4 regions of the Streptomyces griseobrunneus genome follow, and region 4 is predicted to be linked to each of the others. Evidence: riboswitches for the same ligand, from Rfam matches in the RefSeq annotation. Region 4 holds a riboswitch; each other region holds the start of a gene.

Region 1 (3,705 bases), 1.9 Mb from region 4:
CCAGGTTCGGGGCGAAGCCGCCCTCGTCGCCGAGACCGGTGGACAGGCCCTTGGTCTTGAGGACCTTCTTCAGCGTGTGGTAGACCTCCGCGCCCCAGCGCAGGGCCTCGGAGAAGGACTCCGCGCCGATCGGGGCGATCATGAACTCCTGGATGTCCACGTTGGAGTCGGCGTGCGAGCCGCCGTTCAGGATGTTCATCATCGGAACGGGCAGCAGGTGCGCGTTCGGGCCGCCGAGGTAGCGGAAGAGCGGCAGGTCGGACGCCTCGGAGGCGGCGTGGGCGACGGCGAGCGAGACACCGAGGATGGCGTTCGCGCCGAGCGAGGCCTTGTTCTCGGTGGCGTCGAGGTCGAACATCGCCTGGTCGATGAGGCGCTGCTCGGTGGCGTCGTACCCGACGAGCTCCGGGCCGATCTGCTCGATGACGGCGAGGACGGCCTTTTCGACGCCCTTGCCGTGGTAGCGGTTGGGGTCACCGTCGCGAAGCTCGACGGCCTCGAACGCACCGGTGGAGGCGCCGGACGGTACTGCAGCACGGCCCGTGCTGCCGTCGTCGAGGCCAACCTCGACCTCGACCGTGGGGTTGCCCCGGGAGTCGAGGATTTCCCTGGCTACGACGACGTCGATGGACGGCACGAGGCATCTCCTTCTGGGATATGACGCTGGTTGTGCAGGGTCACTGTGGCCTTGCGACACGAGCCTAACCGGCCCGGCCGCGTCAGTCGGCCGACCGCCCGTCTCCTGGGACGAAAAAGGACCCAAGGGCCTGCATGACGGGACAAATCTCTAGAAATCTACTGGGCAGTAACAAGCGGCGCGGACCCGATGACGACAAGAGGTGAACGAAAGACCCCGGCCCGGCGCGCACGGGGGGAGAGCGCGCCGGGCCGGGGAGCCGTGCGAGGGAGGGTGCCGCCGGACCCCCTCCCTCCGGGGAGGAGAGCCGGCTGTTACTTCAGGTGGAGCTGCTGGCCCGGGAAGATCAGGTCCGCGTCCTTGACGATGTCGTCGTTGAGCTTGAAGAGCTTGCTCCAGCCGCCCTTGACGTCTTCCTTCTGAGCGATCTTGCTCAGGGTGTCGCCGGCCTTGACCTTGTACTCGCCGTCGCCCTTCTGGACCTTCTCACCGGTCGGGGTGGTGACGGTCTTCTTGGACTCGGCCTTGGGGGCGGCCGGGGCGGTGCGCTGCTCGCTGCGCGTGGTGGGCTGCTCGGCCTTGCGCTCGGGCTGCGCCTGCTCGGGCTTGCTCTCGGACTGGCCGGAGCCGGTGTTCACACCCGGGTCCACGCCGTCATTGGTGAGGCCGCCGGCACCGGCGCAGGCCCAGGCGCCCGGGCCCTGGAGGTCGAGGAGCTTCTCGGCGGCGGCGATCTGCTGGTCCTTGGAGGCCAGGTCGGCGCGGGAGGCGTACTGCGTACCGCCGGCGGCGGCCCAGCTCGACTGCGAGAACTGCAGCCCGCCGTAGTAGCCGTTGCCGGTGTTGATGGACCAGTTGCCGCCGGACTCACACTGGGCGACGGCGTCCCAGGTCTCGACGGAGGCGGCGGAAGCGTTGGTCGCGCCCATCAGCGGGACGGCGACGGCGGCACCGGCGACACCCGCCAGGGTGGCGAGACGGACGGTCTTCGAGGGGCGGCGGTGCTTGCCCTTGCTGTTAAGCAGCATGGAACGAATCTCCTCACCGACGCCTACGAGGTGAGCTGTCGGGTTCGGGCTGATGAGTTGCCCGGTCGCGCGAATTGCACGCGACTTCACCCCAAGCCGTTCCCGTACGTCCCCGTTCTTCGTCCTTCGAAGGGGCTGTACGGACCCGGCGGCCTACCTGGGTCCCCCGCTCCTGCCTACGGCGCTTTACGCGTCTGTTCCCTTCGACCGACGGCAGGATTCGGCGTGACGGTCGACGGGGCCCGCGGTGCGAGCGGTTCCGACCGTAAACACAGGCAACCCCGACATTCAAAGATGGACATACTGGCCCAATCGACGCTTACTTGCCTACCCCGATGGATCGTTTCCGCAGGTCGGAGGGGATCTGCGGCGAGCAGGCGGACGCAACACGCCAGTTGAAGCAAAGAGACCCATGTCTCACTTACGCATAAGTGGACATAGGCCTCTGAACTACCCGCGATTTTGGGGTGTTTTCCCGCTTTTGATCAGCTGGCGGCAGGCACCTCGGCACCCTCCTGGGCGCCTTCCTGGCCGGCCTGCTCCAGCCCCAGATCCAGGCTCTGCCCGGGCAGGATCAGATCCGGGTCGGAGCCCAGGAGGTCCCTGTTGGCCTCGTACAGGCCGGTCCAGCCCTGGGGAAGTTTCTGTGCGTCAGCAATCGCCCAGAGGTTGTCGCCGGGCTGCACGGTGTAGCCGTCGTCGACGACCGCACCGCCGTCCCGCACGTCACCCTCGCCCCGCGAGGCGTGCCGGCCGGACTCACGGGGGTCGCCGTTCCGGCCCACCGCGCCGGTCTCCTCGGGCGCGGGAGCGCCCCGGTGCTTGCCGCCGGTGCCGTCGGCGCCCTCCGAGGCGTCGGGGGCGGAGGCGGAGGGCTGCGAGCCGTCAGGAGACCCGGGAGTTCCGGTCTTTCCGGCGGCCGGGGGCGCGGAGGGCTTCGCCGAGGGGTCGAGCGTGTCGCTGCCGTCCCCCTTCTCACCCTTCTCACCCTTGCCGGTCCTATCCGTCTTGCCGGATGAGCCCGTATTGCCGGAACTCCCCGCTTCACCCTTTTCATCCGCTTCGCCCGCCGGGGCGGTCGTCGCGTCCTCGGTGGGCTCGGCGGAGGGTGCGGTACCGGGGTCGACACCGGGCAGGCTGCCGTCCACCGCGAGGCCGGAGATCACCGCGCAGCTCGGCCACGCCTGCGGCCCCTTGTCGTCCAGGACCTTCTCGGCGACGGATATCTGCTGGGAACGGCTGGCGAGGTCGGCGCGCTCCGCGAAGGCGGTGCCGCCGTACGCGGACCAGGTCTCCTGCGAGAACTGGAGCCCGCCGTAGTAGCCGTTGCCGAGGTCGGCACTCCACATGCCGCCGCTCTCGCACTCCGCGACCCGGTCCCAGGTGGTGGCGTCGGCTGCGTGTGCGCCCGCCGCGCCGAGGAACGGAATGGCGATGGCCGATCCGGTCACGCCTGCGGCGACGACGATGGCGGGTGCCTGACGAGGGCGGCGGTGTCTGCCGTTCGCGGAGCCCATGGGGTTTGCCTTCCGTGCGACTGACAAGCAGGAACTGAGAAGCGTGAAACTGTTGAGCGTGAATCTGCTGAGCGTGAAGCTGTTGAGCAAGTGACTGGTGGGCCAAGGTTTAACCGTGGCCGACGCGTCGAACCGTGAACCTAGCGGGACTCGAACGTATGTCACAAGTCGATGCAGCGCAGATCACGTGAAAGTCACAGAGGTGACAGCGTGTCACTTTCTTCGAGGCGGCGTCCCGGCTCGAACTCCACCGGCAGAGTGCGCAGTCCGCGCATGATGAGTCCGCCCCGCCAGCGCAAATCGGCGGATTCTCCGGCAAGTCGTAGGCCAGGAAGGCGTCTCAGCAGCGTCGCCACCGCGGCCTGGCCCTCCAGCCGGGCCAGCGGCGCTCCCAGGCAGTAGTGGATTCCGTGACCGTATCCGAGGTGCTGATTGTCACTCCGTGACAGGTCGAGCGCGTCCGGGTCCGCGAACCGGCCCGGATCCCGGTCGGCCGCCGCCAGCACCACCAGCACCGGGTCCC
Region 2 (3,705 bases), 2.5 Mb from region 4:
CAGCATGCCCTCGCGCTCCACGACCTTGATCCGCTCACGGCCCTGTGCGGCACCGAGCGCCTGCTCGTGGGCGTCCAGCTTGTGCCAGCCCTCCCACGTCGTGTACCGGACGTTCCGGCCTTCCAGGAAGGCCTCGACGGCCTCCGGAGCCGGGGTCGCGGGCTCGGCCAGACGGCCGGCGGCGCGGTCCTCCAGCACGCAGGCGACCGTCTCGTTCGCGTCGCCCTTGGTGTGTCCGATCAGACCGATCGGGCCGCGCTTGATCCAGCCCGTGACGTAGACCGAGGCCATGTGCTCGTCACCGGCGATGACGCGTCCCGCCTCGTGCGGGACGGTGCCGGAGGCCACGTCGAAGGGGAGCTTGGGCAGCTCCTCCGAGTAGTAGCCCACGGCGCGGTAGACGCTCTGCATGTCCCAGTCGGTGAACCGGCCGGTGCCCCGGACGTTGCCGGTGCCGTCCAGCTCGGTGCGCTCGGTGCGCAGCGCGGTGACCTTGCCGTCCTCGCCGAGGATCTCGACCGGGGACTCGAAGAAGTGCAGGTAGAGCTTGTGCGGGCGGTCGCCGACATCGCGGATCGCCCAGTTCTCCAGGGTCTGCGCGACCATGTTGGTCTGCTTGTTCTCCCGCCGGGTGGCGATGGAGCCCTCGTCGTACTCGATGTCCTCGGGGTTGACGATGACCTCGATGTTGGGGGAGTGGTCCAGCTCCCGCAGCTCCATCGGGCTGAACTTGGCCTGCGCCGGGCCACGCCGCCCGAACACATGCACCTCCAGCGCCTTGTTCGCCTTGAGGCCCTGGTACACGTTGTCCGGGATCTCGGTCGGCAGCAGCTCGTCCGCCGTCTTGGCCAGGACCCGGGCCACGTCCAGCGCCACGTTGCCGACGCCGAGGACGGCGACCTTCTCCGCCGTGAGCGGCCAGGTGCGCGGGACCTCGGGGTGGCCGTCGTACCAGGAGACGAACTCGGCCGCGCCGTAGGAGCCGTCCAGCTCGATGCCCGGGATGTCGAGCGCCCGGTCCGCCTCCGCGCCTGTGGAGAAGATCACCGCGTCGTAGAAGGACCGCAGGTCGTCCAGGCCGATGTCGTGCGGGTAGCTCACGTTCCCGAAGAGCCGGATCTGCGGCTTGTCCAGCACCTGGTGCAGCGCCTTGACGATGCCCTTGATCCGGGGGTGGTCGGGGGCCACGCCGTAACGGATCAGCCCGAAGGGTGCGGGCATGCGCTCGAACAGGTCGATGGAGACCCCCGGGTCCTGGCAGACCTCGGATTTGAGCAGCGCGTCCGCAGCGTAGATACCGGCAGGGCCGGCTCCGACAATGGCGACGCGGACGGGGCGTGTCATGGCGTGGTGATCCTTAAGGCGGGCGAACGCGGGCAGGTAACAGCGTACGTCGGAGGTAAGGGTTGGCTTACTAGTCTCCACCACACACCGTAAGCCCTGGCCGCGCGAGGACTCCGACCCGGCCTACGGAGCCGCCCGATAAGTCCGTTTCTCCAGGGCGGTATGGGCGATTTCAGTCTTTTAACCCTCTATTCCTTAAAGGACCTATTGGGGCTCTTGGGTAACTTTGACCGCGCCTGTTTCGGCCGCCTCCGCGCGAAGTGGTGAGCGTCACGTCCGAGGGCGCGGACGTGGATCCGGAGGGTTCGGTTCCCTTCTGCGCGAAGAAAGTTGACACCGCGACGGAACGGGCGCGGCCGGGAATTCATGAATTCGATCTTGCGGAGAAAGGTCATCCGGAATTCGGGGCTTGTTCTGTCCGATGCTTTTCGCCTACGGTCACGCTCAATCCGGATGGAACGCCGAATCCTGCCGCCGTCCGGGAAACCGAAACCCACCCACGCACGGCAGGAGCGGGGGAACCAGGTAAGCCGCCGGTCCGGTATCCGGAACGGCTAGGGGTGAAGTCGCAGTCCATGCGGCCAGACATCTCCCGTCTGAACCCGACAGCTCACCTCGTAGGCGCCGGAGAGGAAATTCCCCATGCCCGCACAGGGTAAGCACCGCCGTACCAAGTCCGTCTCGCTGAGCCGTGGCATCGCCGCCCTGACCACGGGTGGAGCCGTTCTGGCCCTCCCGGTGCTCGGCGCCACCACCGCTTCCGCCGCCCCCGCGCACTCCGTCGCCGCGGAAAAGGCGGTGGCTCCGGCCTCCGTGACCGCCCAGGTGAATTCCGTGACGAAGGCCGCGCCCGCCAAGCATTCCGTGGTGGCCGGTGAGACGCTTTCCAAGATCGCCCGTGAGTATTCCGTCAGCGGCGGCTGGAAGAAGCTGTACGAAGGCAACCGGAAGGCCGTCGGCGAGAACCCGAACCTTATTCACCCGGGTATCACGCTGACCATCGGCGCCAAGGCTGCCGCCCCGTCAGGCGCCAAGGCCGGCAAGGCCGCCAAGGCCGCAGCCCCGTCCGCCGGCCGCGCCGCGACGGCGGAGCGCGCCGATCGCTCCGAGCGCACCGCCGCCGCCCCCGTGGCCCAGGCCGCCCCGGCCGCCGCCGCTCCCGCCACCTACTCGAACGATCTGGATGGCTGGATCAAGGAGTCGCTGGCGATCATGGCCGAGCGCGGCATCCCCGGCAGCTATGAGGGCATCCACCGCAACATCATTCGCGAGTCCTCGGGCAACCCGAACGCGATCAACAACTGGGACTCCAACGCGGTCAAGGGCACCCCGTCCAAGGGGCTGCTCCAGGTCATCGACCCGACGTTCCAGGCGTACCACGTGCCCGGCACCTCGACCGACAGCTATGACCCGGTCGCCAACATCACCGCCGCGTGCAACTACGCGGCGGACCGGTACGGCTCGATCGACAACGTCTTCGGCGCCTACTGATCCCTGGAAGCGCCAGGCGCGCATCAGCCCGAGGGGCCCCGGACCGCATGGTCCGGGGCCCCTCGGGCTTGCCGGGAAGTTACCCCCAAGTTTCTAATGACTTACCACGCGATCGACAGTAGAACCTGTTTCACTCTGTCGAGAGTGAGGGATGTCACATGAACGACACTAACCTGCATGAAGGCGCATCCAAGGGCGTCTCCCGTCGAAGATTCATCACAGGAACAGGTTCTCTTCTCGGGGTCGCGGCACTCGCCGGACCCACCACACCCGTCTGGGCCGCGCCCCGGGTGGCAGCAGCCCCGATCGGCTCCGGCGCCCATGTGCCGGTGCTGATCATCGGCACCGGGTACGGCGGCTCCGTGGCCGCACTCCGGCTCGCCCAGGCCGGCACGGACGTGCACATGGTCGAGATGGGCATGGCCTGGGACACCCCCGGCTCGGACGGCAAGATCTTCGCCAACACCACCAAGCCGGACGACCGCTCCTTCTGGCTGCGCACCAAAACCAAGCAGCCGCTCAGCAACTTCCTCGGCTTCCCGATCGACAAGAACGTCAACCGCTACACCGGGATCCTGGACGCCGAGGAGTTCGCCGGCATCACCGTCTACCAGGGGCGCGGTGTCGGGGGCGGCTCGCTGGTCAACGGCGGTATGGCTGTCACGCCCAAGCGGGAGAACTTCGCCGCCATCCTCCCGTCGGTGAACGCCGCCGAGATGTACAGCACGTACTACCCGCGCGCCAACGCCGACCTCGGGGTCACCACCATCGACCCCGCCTGGTTCGACTCCGTCGACTGCTACCAGTACGCCCGCGTCGGCCGGAAGCACGCGCAGCGCTCCGGCTTCCCGTTCCTCTTCGTGCCCGCCG
Region 3 (3,705 bases), 750 kb from region 4:
ACGAGCGGGAGGTGACCGAGCGCTGGGGCCGCGAAACGTACGAGGAGGGCGACCGGTGGTGGCGTTCGCTGGGGGAGGCCGGGAAGAAGGCGTTCCTGGACGAGCACGAAGCCATCGCGCGTGACTGGGGGCGGGCCAGGGAGGCCGGGCTCGGTGCGGACAGTGAGCAGGCGCAGGACATCGCTCGGCGGCACTGCGCGTGGCTGTCGTCGTCCAAGGCGCCGAGCCGGTCGTACGTGATCGGGCTCGGTGAGATGTATGTCGCCGATCCGCGCTTCGGAAAGAACTACGATCGCTACGGGGACGGCACCGCCGCCTTCGTACGGGATGCACTGACGATCTACGCGGAACAACGGCTCACCGACTGACCGCGGGGAGCGGCGTTCCCGGCCGCTTCCCCCTATTTGGCCGATGACGAGTCGCCGCACGGCGCGGCTCCGGGAAGCCTGGACGGGGCGCGGTACCGTCCGCAGCCGTGGCCGGACCGGGCAGGAGTACACAAGGTGGGGATGGCGGAGAAGGGGCGCGGACGCGTGACGGGGAGCTTCGGCGTCCCGGGGCGCGGCATGTCCGGCTCCACGGGCCGGGGGAAGCCGGTGGTGGCCCGGAGCGCCGGTACCCGGCGGTTCGTCCGGCTGCTTCCGGTGCTGCTGATCGGCGGCGGGCTCCTCTTCGACTCGCTCGCCCCGCCCAACTTCACCGCCGTGCCCCTGTTCGTGGCCGCGCCGCTGATCGCCGCGCCCTTCTTCTCGCTGGCCAGTACGGTCCGTACGGGCGTGGCCGCCGTCCTCTCGGTCATCGCGATGCGGCTCTCCGACGGCACGTCCACCCAGGTCGTCCCGGTCATCGAGATGATCACCGTGCTCACCGCCGCGGCCCTGGCCCTCGTCATCAACGGGGTCGTGCGCCGCAGCAACGAGCAGCTGGCCTCGGCGCGGGTCATCGCGGAGACCGCCATGCGGGCCGTGCTGCCGACCCCGGCGGAGCGGATCGGCGGGCTGCAAGTGGCCGCGCGGTACGAGGCGGCGCAGGCGGACGAGTTCGTCGGCGGGGACCTGTTCGCGGTGGCGGACACCCCGTACGGCGTACGCCTGGTCGTCGGTGACGTGCGCGGCAAGGGGCTGGACGCCGTGGAGGCGGTGGCCGTGATCATCGGGGCGTTCCGGGAGGCCGCCGAGCAGGAGCGGTCCCTGGAGGGCGTGGCCCAGCGGCTGGAGCGGGCGCTCGCACGGGAGGGGACGCGGCGGTACGGGCTGGACGCCATGGAGGGGTTCATCACCGCCGTACTGGCCGAGATCCCGCCCGGTTCGGCCTCGCTGCGGCTGGTCAACCGCGGTCACCCGGAGCCCATCCTGCTGCACGCGGACGGGGCCCTGGAGGTCCTCGCGCCCAGCGTGCCCGCGATGCCGCTGGGGATGGACCTCGGGGTGTGGCCCGATCGCTCCGACGAGTGGGAGCTGCCCGCCGGTTCGACGCTGCTCGCCTTCACGGACGGCCTCTCCGAGGCGCGGGACGCGAACGGGGCCTTCTACGACCCGGCGGCCCGGCTGCGCGGCCGGATCTTCCCCGGCCCCGAGGAGCTGCTCTCGGCGCTCACCGACGACGTACGGCTGCACACCGGGGGCCGGTCGACGGACGACATGGCGCTGCTCGCGGTGAGCCGGCCGGCGGAGGGACAGCCGCCGCGGCGGACGACGGTGAAGATCGTGGGCCGGGGCGATGACACGGTGCGTAACTGAAGAGCACCACTCCGCATAACATTTGACACACCATCAGAAAAAGAGGTGTGGGTGAGTGGTCGTCAAGTCGTCCGATTCGGGCCGCTTGTGGACGGTAAGTCCCCGTCGGAGCCGTTAATGATCAACAAGAACAGCTTGGAATCGGGCCCGTCTGTCTATTAACGTTCGATAACGCAGCGCGGTCGTCCCAGCCGTCGTCAGAGACGGCGCCGTGCGCGAGCGCCGAATCCCGCAAGGGAACCGGGGAACCACCTACATGGGGTGAATCGGACGCCTGCGTCTCGTGAGAGGCGGAGGGGCCCGTAGGAGACCTTCCTGCTCCGAACCCGTCAGCTAACCCGGTAGGCGAGAAGGAAGGAAAGGAGTGCGCCCACGTGGCGTCCAACAAGCCTGCCCCTGAGGCCCCGTCACCCTTCACTGCCGACGGTATCGGTGGCCCGGAGCGGACCTGGGAGGAGTGGAACCCCACCGCGGAGTCCATCCGTCCCGTCCGCGGCAAGCACCGCGTGGCCAAGCAGCGAGGCCTCGCCCGCAGCTCCACCGTCCTCGGGGTCGGCGTCATAGCGGCCGTCGGTGCGGGTGGCATGGCCACCGCCCAGAGCAAGCCGCCGGTCTCCATCTCTCTTCCCGATTCCATCGCGGACAACCTCCCCGACGCCAAGTCCCTCCCCGGCGTCGGCGCTTTCATGTCCGAGGACGCCGAGGCCGCGCCGCTCGCCGCCGCACCGATCACCTCCGCGGGCATCACGTCCGCCGAGGCCGAGCAGGGCACCACCGACGCGGGCGAGGCCCTGCGCGCCCGGATCCTCCAGCAGGCCGAGCAGCAGCAGGCCAGCGCCGACGCCGAGGCCAAGGCCGCCGAGGAGAAGGCCGCGGCCGAGAAGGCCGCCGACGAGGCGAAGAAGCAGCAGGACGACGCCGAGGCGAAGGCCAAGGCCAAGATCGCCGCCGAGAAGAAGGCGGCGAAGGAAGCGGCGGAGAAGAAGGCCGAGGAGGAGCGCCTCGCCAAGCTCCGCGCCAGCTACACCCTGCCCGCCTCCTCGTACACGATCACCTCGACCTACGGTCAGTCCGGCGCCATGTGGTCCTCCGGCCAGCACACCGGCCTGGACTTCGCCGGGGCGGCCGGTTCGCCGCTCAAGGCCGTGCACAGCGGCACGATCACGTCGGCCGGCTGGTCCGGTTCCTACGGCTACCGTACGGTCCTCCAGCTCGACGACGGCACGGAGGTCTGGTACGCCCACCAGTCCTCGATCGACGTCTCGGTCGGCCAGAAGGTCAGCACCGGCGAGACCATCGGCCGCATGGGCGCGACCGGCAACGTCACCGGTGTCCACCTCCACCTGGAGGTCCACACCGCGGGCGGCTCGGCCCTGAACCCGATGGCCTGGCTGAACAGCAAGGGCCTGAACGTCTGAGCCCCCCGCGTCCCCGCGGGCGCACGCACCACCCCCGAAACCCCGGCAGCCCTGACGCTCACCCCCCGACGTCAGGGCTGCCGGTCTGTCCGGGGGCGGGGGGTGGCAGGGCCCGGCGTACGTGGAGGCGGTGGAATACCCGGCGCCGCCGGCGCCGTTGAACACCCACATGACTTCTCTGCGCACCCTCGGCAACTCCGACCTCCAGGTCTTCCCCCTCTCCCTCGGCGGCAACGTCTTCGGTTGGACGGCCGACGAGGAGCAGTCGTTCGCCGTCCTGGACGCGTACGCCGCGGCCGGCGGCAACTTCATCGACACCGCCGACGCCTACACCGCCTGGATCGAGGGCAACCAGGGCGGCGAGTCGGAGACCGTCATCGGCAAGTGGCTCGCCTCGCGCGGTAACCGCTCCGACATCGTGGTGGCCACCAAGGTCGGTGCCCACCCCGGCTACAAGGGGCTCTCCGCCGCCACCATCAAGGGTGCGGCCGAGCAGTCGCTGCGCCGGCTCGGCACCGACCACATCGACCTCTACTACACGCACTTCG
Region 4 (3,705 bases):
GTGGACCGTCGTCATGATGATGTCGTCGAAGTCCAGCGCGTTGGCCTCGCGCAGGCGTGCCTGGTAGAGCGCGTACGCCTGGGCCAGCGCCTTCTCGAAGCCTCCCCCGTTCTCGGCTTCGCTCGAATGGGAGGTGCCCCCTCCCGCCTGACCGGCGAAGGTCTCCTCGTCGATGAGCTCGTTCTTGAGGTTGGAGACCTTAGCGGTGAAGGACTTCGGCGGGTAGCGCTTGGGGTCCAGGTCCAGATCGCGGCAGACCAGGGCCATGAGGCGCTTGGAGTCGGCGGCGTCGTAGATCGAGAACGACGAGGTGAAGCCGAGCTTCTTCGACTCGCGGCGCAGGATGCGGACGCACGCGCTGTGGAAGGTCATGACCCACATGGCGTTGGCGCGCGGGCCGACGAGCTCCTCGACACGCTCCTTCATCTCGCCCGCGGCCTTGTTGGTGAAGGTGATCGCGAGGATCTGCCCCGGGTGCACCCCGCGCTCGGCCAGCAGGTGGGCGATGCGGTGGGTCAGCACCCGGGTCTTGCCCGAGCCGGCCCCGGCGACGATGAGCAGCGGGGACCCGGCGTGCACGACGGCGGCGCGCTGCTCGGTGTTCAGCCCGTCGAGCAGCGCCGCGGCGTCGATGACCGGGCGCGGGTGGCCGTCCCGGTAATACCCGTCCCGGGGCGGCGGGGGCGCGTCGAAGACGCCCTCGAAGAGTCCCTCCGGCACCGCTTCGGGTGCGTGGTCCTCGGGGGGCGGCGGCGGGCCGTCCTCGGTGGACTGGAGGCCGGCCAGGAAACTGTCGTCAAAGAGGCTGCTCATCGCCATCCGAGTCTAGGGGGCCGCACTGACAACGTTCGGCCGAAGGTCATAAGCGGCCACCCGACCCCGTACGCACGGAGAGCGGACGCCCACGTTCCGTGAAAGAGCGCCCGGTCGGAGGGGGTACGGGGCCTCCGATCCCAAAAGGTCACGAAAATGTATCGGGCATATCGCTCATCCTCCTTCCCAGCGGCACCAAGGGTTGGCTAGCGTGCTCGGTCAGGTGATCCGTATCTCCCTGAGGCGAACCACGTCTCACGGTCACCTCTGCCGAATCCGTGCTGCCCTACCGGCAGTTCGGAACCGGGGACCCACACGCAGCACCGGGGTGAATCGGTCCGTACCCTCGCATCCGGACCGTAGGACAGCCTTCCGTTCCGTCCGAACCCGACAGCTAACCCGGTAGGCGGTCCACGGAAGGAGATGCCGGTCTTGGCATCGCATCGCAAGCCGCGCACGAAGGTGCGCACCACCACCCCCGCCGTCGGGTTCACGACGGCCGCGCTGGCCTCTGTGACCCTGCTCTCCACGCAGAGCGCGACGGCCGCCCCCGCGGAGCCGAAGCCGGCCATGGAGGAGGTCCAGAAGAAGGTGGACGAGCTCTACCGGCAGGCAGGCAGCGCGACCCAGCAGTACAACCGCGCGAAGTCCGCCTCCACGGCCCAGCGCACCAAGGTCGACACGCTGCTCTCCGATGTGGCGAAGCGGACCGAGAAGATCAACGAGGCTCGCCGGGAGCTGGGGGCCTACGCGGCCGAGCAGTACCGCACCGGCGGCATCGCGCCCACGGCGACCTTCTTCCTGGCGGACGACCCGCAGGCGTACTTCGACCAGAGCCGGATGATGAGCCGGTCGACCGAACGGCAGCAGAAGGCCGTCGACGACTTCCGTACGCAGCAGGCCGCGGCGTCGAAGAAGCGCGCGGAGGCCGTGCAGAGCCTGGAGAAGCTCACCGGGACGCAGACCGCGCTCCGCTCCAGCAAGCAGAACGTGCAGACCAAGCTCACCGAGGCCCGGTCCCTGCTCGCCAGGCTGACCGCCGAGGAGAAGGCACGTCTGGCGGAGCTGGAGCGCAAGAAGGAGGCCGAGGCCAAGGAGAAGGCGGAGAAGCTGGCCCGCCGCCAGGCCGCCGAGGCCAAGGAGCGCGAGGAGGCCGAGAAGAAGGCGCGCGAGGAGGCCGCGAAGGGACCGGGCGGCGACAGCGGTTCCGGTTCCGGCAGCGGTACGGGGACGAGCCCGGGAACCGGCACGGGTACGGGGACCGGGGCGGGCGGCAGCTACGCCGCCAAGGCCGAGAAGGTGCTGGCCTTCGCCCGCGCCCAGATCGGGAAGCCGTACGTGTGGGGGGCCTCGGGCCCGTCCTCGTACGACTGCTCCGGGCTGACGCAGGCGGCGTGGCGGGAGGCGGGCGTGCCCCTGCCCCGGACCACCTGGGACCAGGTCGAGGTCGGCACCCGGGTCGCCACCTCCGACCTTCAGCCGGGGGACCTGGTCTTCTTCTACGACGACATCAGCCACGTCGGCATCTACAAGGGCGACGGGATGATGATCCACGCCCCGAAGCCGGGGGCGAACGTCCGCGAGGAGTCGATCTACTACATGCCGATCTACGGCAGCGTGCGCCCGGCGTAGCAGGGCCGGAGGCCGGGGGCGGCCCGCCGGAGACCGCCCCCGAGAGGTCCCGCCGGAGGACCCTGCGGTGGCCCCCGAAGAGGTTCATGGCTCCGGAGCCCAGCCATGGCCAGAACATCGCCGAGCAGTGAGGCAAGTCTTTCTCGGGCCCTTCGCCGGAACTGGGCACCGCGCGCCCGAACCTGCCGGAATGATCAATTCCGGCTCCGCATCTCCGGTCATCCGGCGGCGGCGAAACGTCACATCCGGGCAATAGCTGTCATGGCGAACCTTTTCCGTGCGCCCGGATTAGCGTCCCTGGCGGGCCTGTCGGTATCCCCCGGCGGGCAGCCGACAGGAAGGATGCCGCCTCCGTGGCCGCGCACCGGAAATCCGCTCACCGGAAACCCAAGCAGCGCCCGTTCACCGGCCCTGCTGCCCGCACCGCCGCCACCCTGGCGCTCGCCGGGGCCGCCACCGCCACCTCGGCCACCGGGGCCGGCGCCGCACCCGCCGAGCCCGCTCCCACCGCCGCCCAGGTCCGCGCGAAGGTCGACCGGCTGTACCACGACGCCGAGGTCGCGACGGAGAAGTACAACGGGGCGAAGGAGAAGGAAGCCGCCGCCACCAAGGCCGTCGACACCCTGGCCGACGAGGCCGCCCGCCGCACCGACCGCCTCAACACCGCCCGCCACACGCTCGGCTCGATGGCCACCGCCCAGTACCGCACCGGCGCCCTCGACCCCGCCGTACAGCTGGCGCTCTCCTCGGACCCCGACACCTACCTGGAGCGCGCCGCCCAGCTCGACCGGGCGGGCGACCGGCAGGCAAGCCTGCTCACCGGCATCCGGCGCCAGCTCTCCGGCATCGCCCGGGTCAAGGCCCGCGCCGACCGGGAGACCGAGACGCTCGCCGCCCGCCGGGCCGAGCTGCAGGAGCACCGCACCGCGATCACCACCAAGCTGGCCGACGCCCGCAAGCTCCTGGCCACCCTCACCGCCGACGAACGCGCCGCCTACGAACGCTCGGCCGACGCCGCCCACGGCGGCGGCCCGGCAGCCCCCGCCGACCGCGCCGCCAACCACGCCGACCGCTCCACCGCCCGGGCCTCGGCCGCCGCCCCCAACGCCCGGGCGGGGCGGGCCGTCGCCTTCGCCCACGGGGCGATCGGCAAGCCGTACGTCTGGGGCGCCACCGGCCCCAACGCCTTCGACTGCTCCGGCCTGACCCAGGCGGCCTGGCAGGCGGCGGGCGTCAGCCTGCCCCGCACCACCTACACCC

The links. Region 4 has a riboswitch for cyclic di-AMP ahead of ACK8N7_RS13115 (C40 family peptidase). Riboswitches for the same ligand answer to the same signal wherever they lie in the genome.
Region 1: it holds a riboswitch for cyclic di-AMP, as region 4 does, so the genes downstream of both, ACK8N7_RS22330 (transglycosylase family protein) here and ACK8N7_RS13115 (C40 family peptidase) in region 4, are expected to answer to the same signal.
Region 2: it holds a riboswitch for cyclic di-AMP, as region 4 does, so the genes downstream of both, ACK8N7_RS02580 (transglycosylase SLT domain-containing protein) here and ACK8N7_RS13115 (C40 family peptidase) in region 4, are expected to answer to the same signal.
Region 3: it holds a riboswitch for cyclic di-AMP, as region 4 does, so the genes downstream of both, ACK8N7_RS17010 (M23 family metallopeptidase) here and ACK8N7_RS13115 (C40 family peptidase) in region 4, are expected to answer to the same signal.

Annotation. Positions count from the first base shown of each region.
Region 1 is NZ_CP177080.1:4,889,315-4,893,019, reverse strand. It holds gene eno (phosphopyruvate hydratase) at 1-637, opposite strand, end outside; gene ACK8N7_RS22330 (transglycosylase family protein) at 952-1,665, opposite strand; cyclic di-AMP (ydaO/yuaA leader) riboswitch at 1,671-1,859, opposite strand; gene ACK8N7_RS22325 (transglycosylase family protein) at 2,151-3,182, opposite strand; gene ACK8N7_RS22320 (cytochrome P450 family protein) at 3,377-3,705, opposite strand, start outside.
Region 2 is NZ_CP177080.1:526,615-530,319, reverse strand. It holds gene ACK8N7_RS02585 (FAD-dependent oxidoreductase) at 1-1,344, opposite strand, end outside; cyclic di-AMP (ydaO/yuaA leader) riboswitch at 1,829-1,983, shown strand; gene ACK8N7_RS02580 (transglycosylase SLT domain-containing protein) at 1,987-2,835, shown strand; gene ACK8N7_RS02575 (GMC oxidoreductase) at 2,994-3,705, shown strand, end outside.
Region 3 is NZ_CP177080.1:3,733,980-3,737,684, reverse strand. It holds gene ACK8N7_RS17020 (MerR family transcriptional regulator) at 1-368, shown strand, start outside; gene ACK8N7_RS17015 (PP2C family protein-serine/threonine phosphatase) at 567-1,739, shown strand; cyclic di-AMP (ydaO/yuaA leader) riboswitch at 1,950-2,101, shown strand; gene ACK8N7_RS17010 (M23 family metallopeptidase) at 2,114-3,157, shown strand; gene ACK8N7_RS17005 (aldo/keto reductase) at 3,327-3,705, shown strand, end outside.
Region 4 is NZ_CP177080.1:2,980,897-2,984,601, forward strand. It holds gene pcrA (DNA helicase PcrA) at 1-813, opposite strand, end outside; cyclic di-AMP (ydaO/yuaA leader) riboswitch at 1,072-1,238, shown strand; gene ACK8N7_RS13115 (C40 family peptidase) at 1,237-2,445, shown strand; gene ACK8N7_RS13120 (C40 family peptidase) at 2,799-3,705, shown strand, end outside.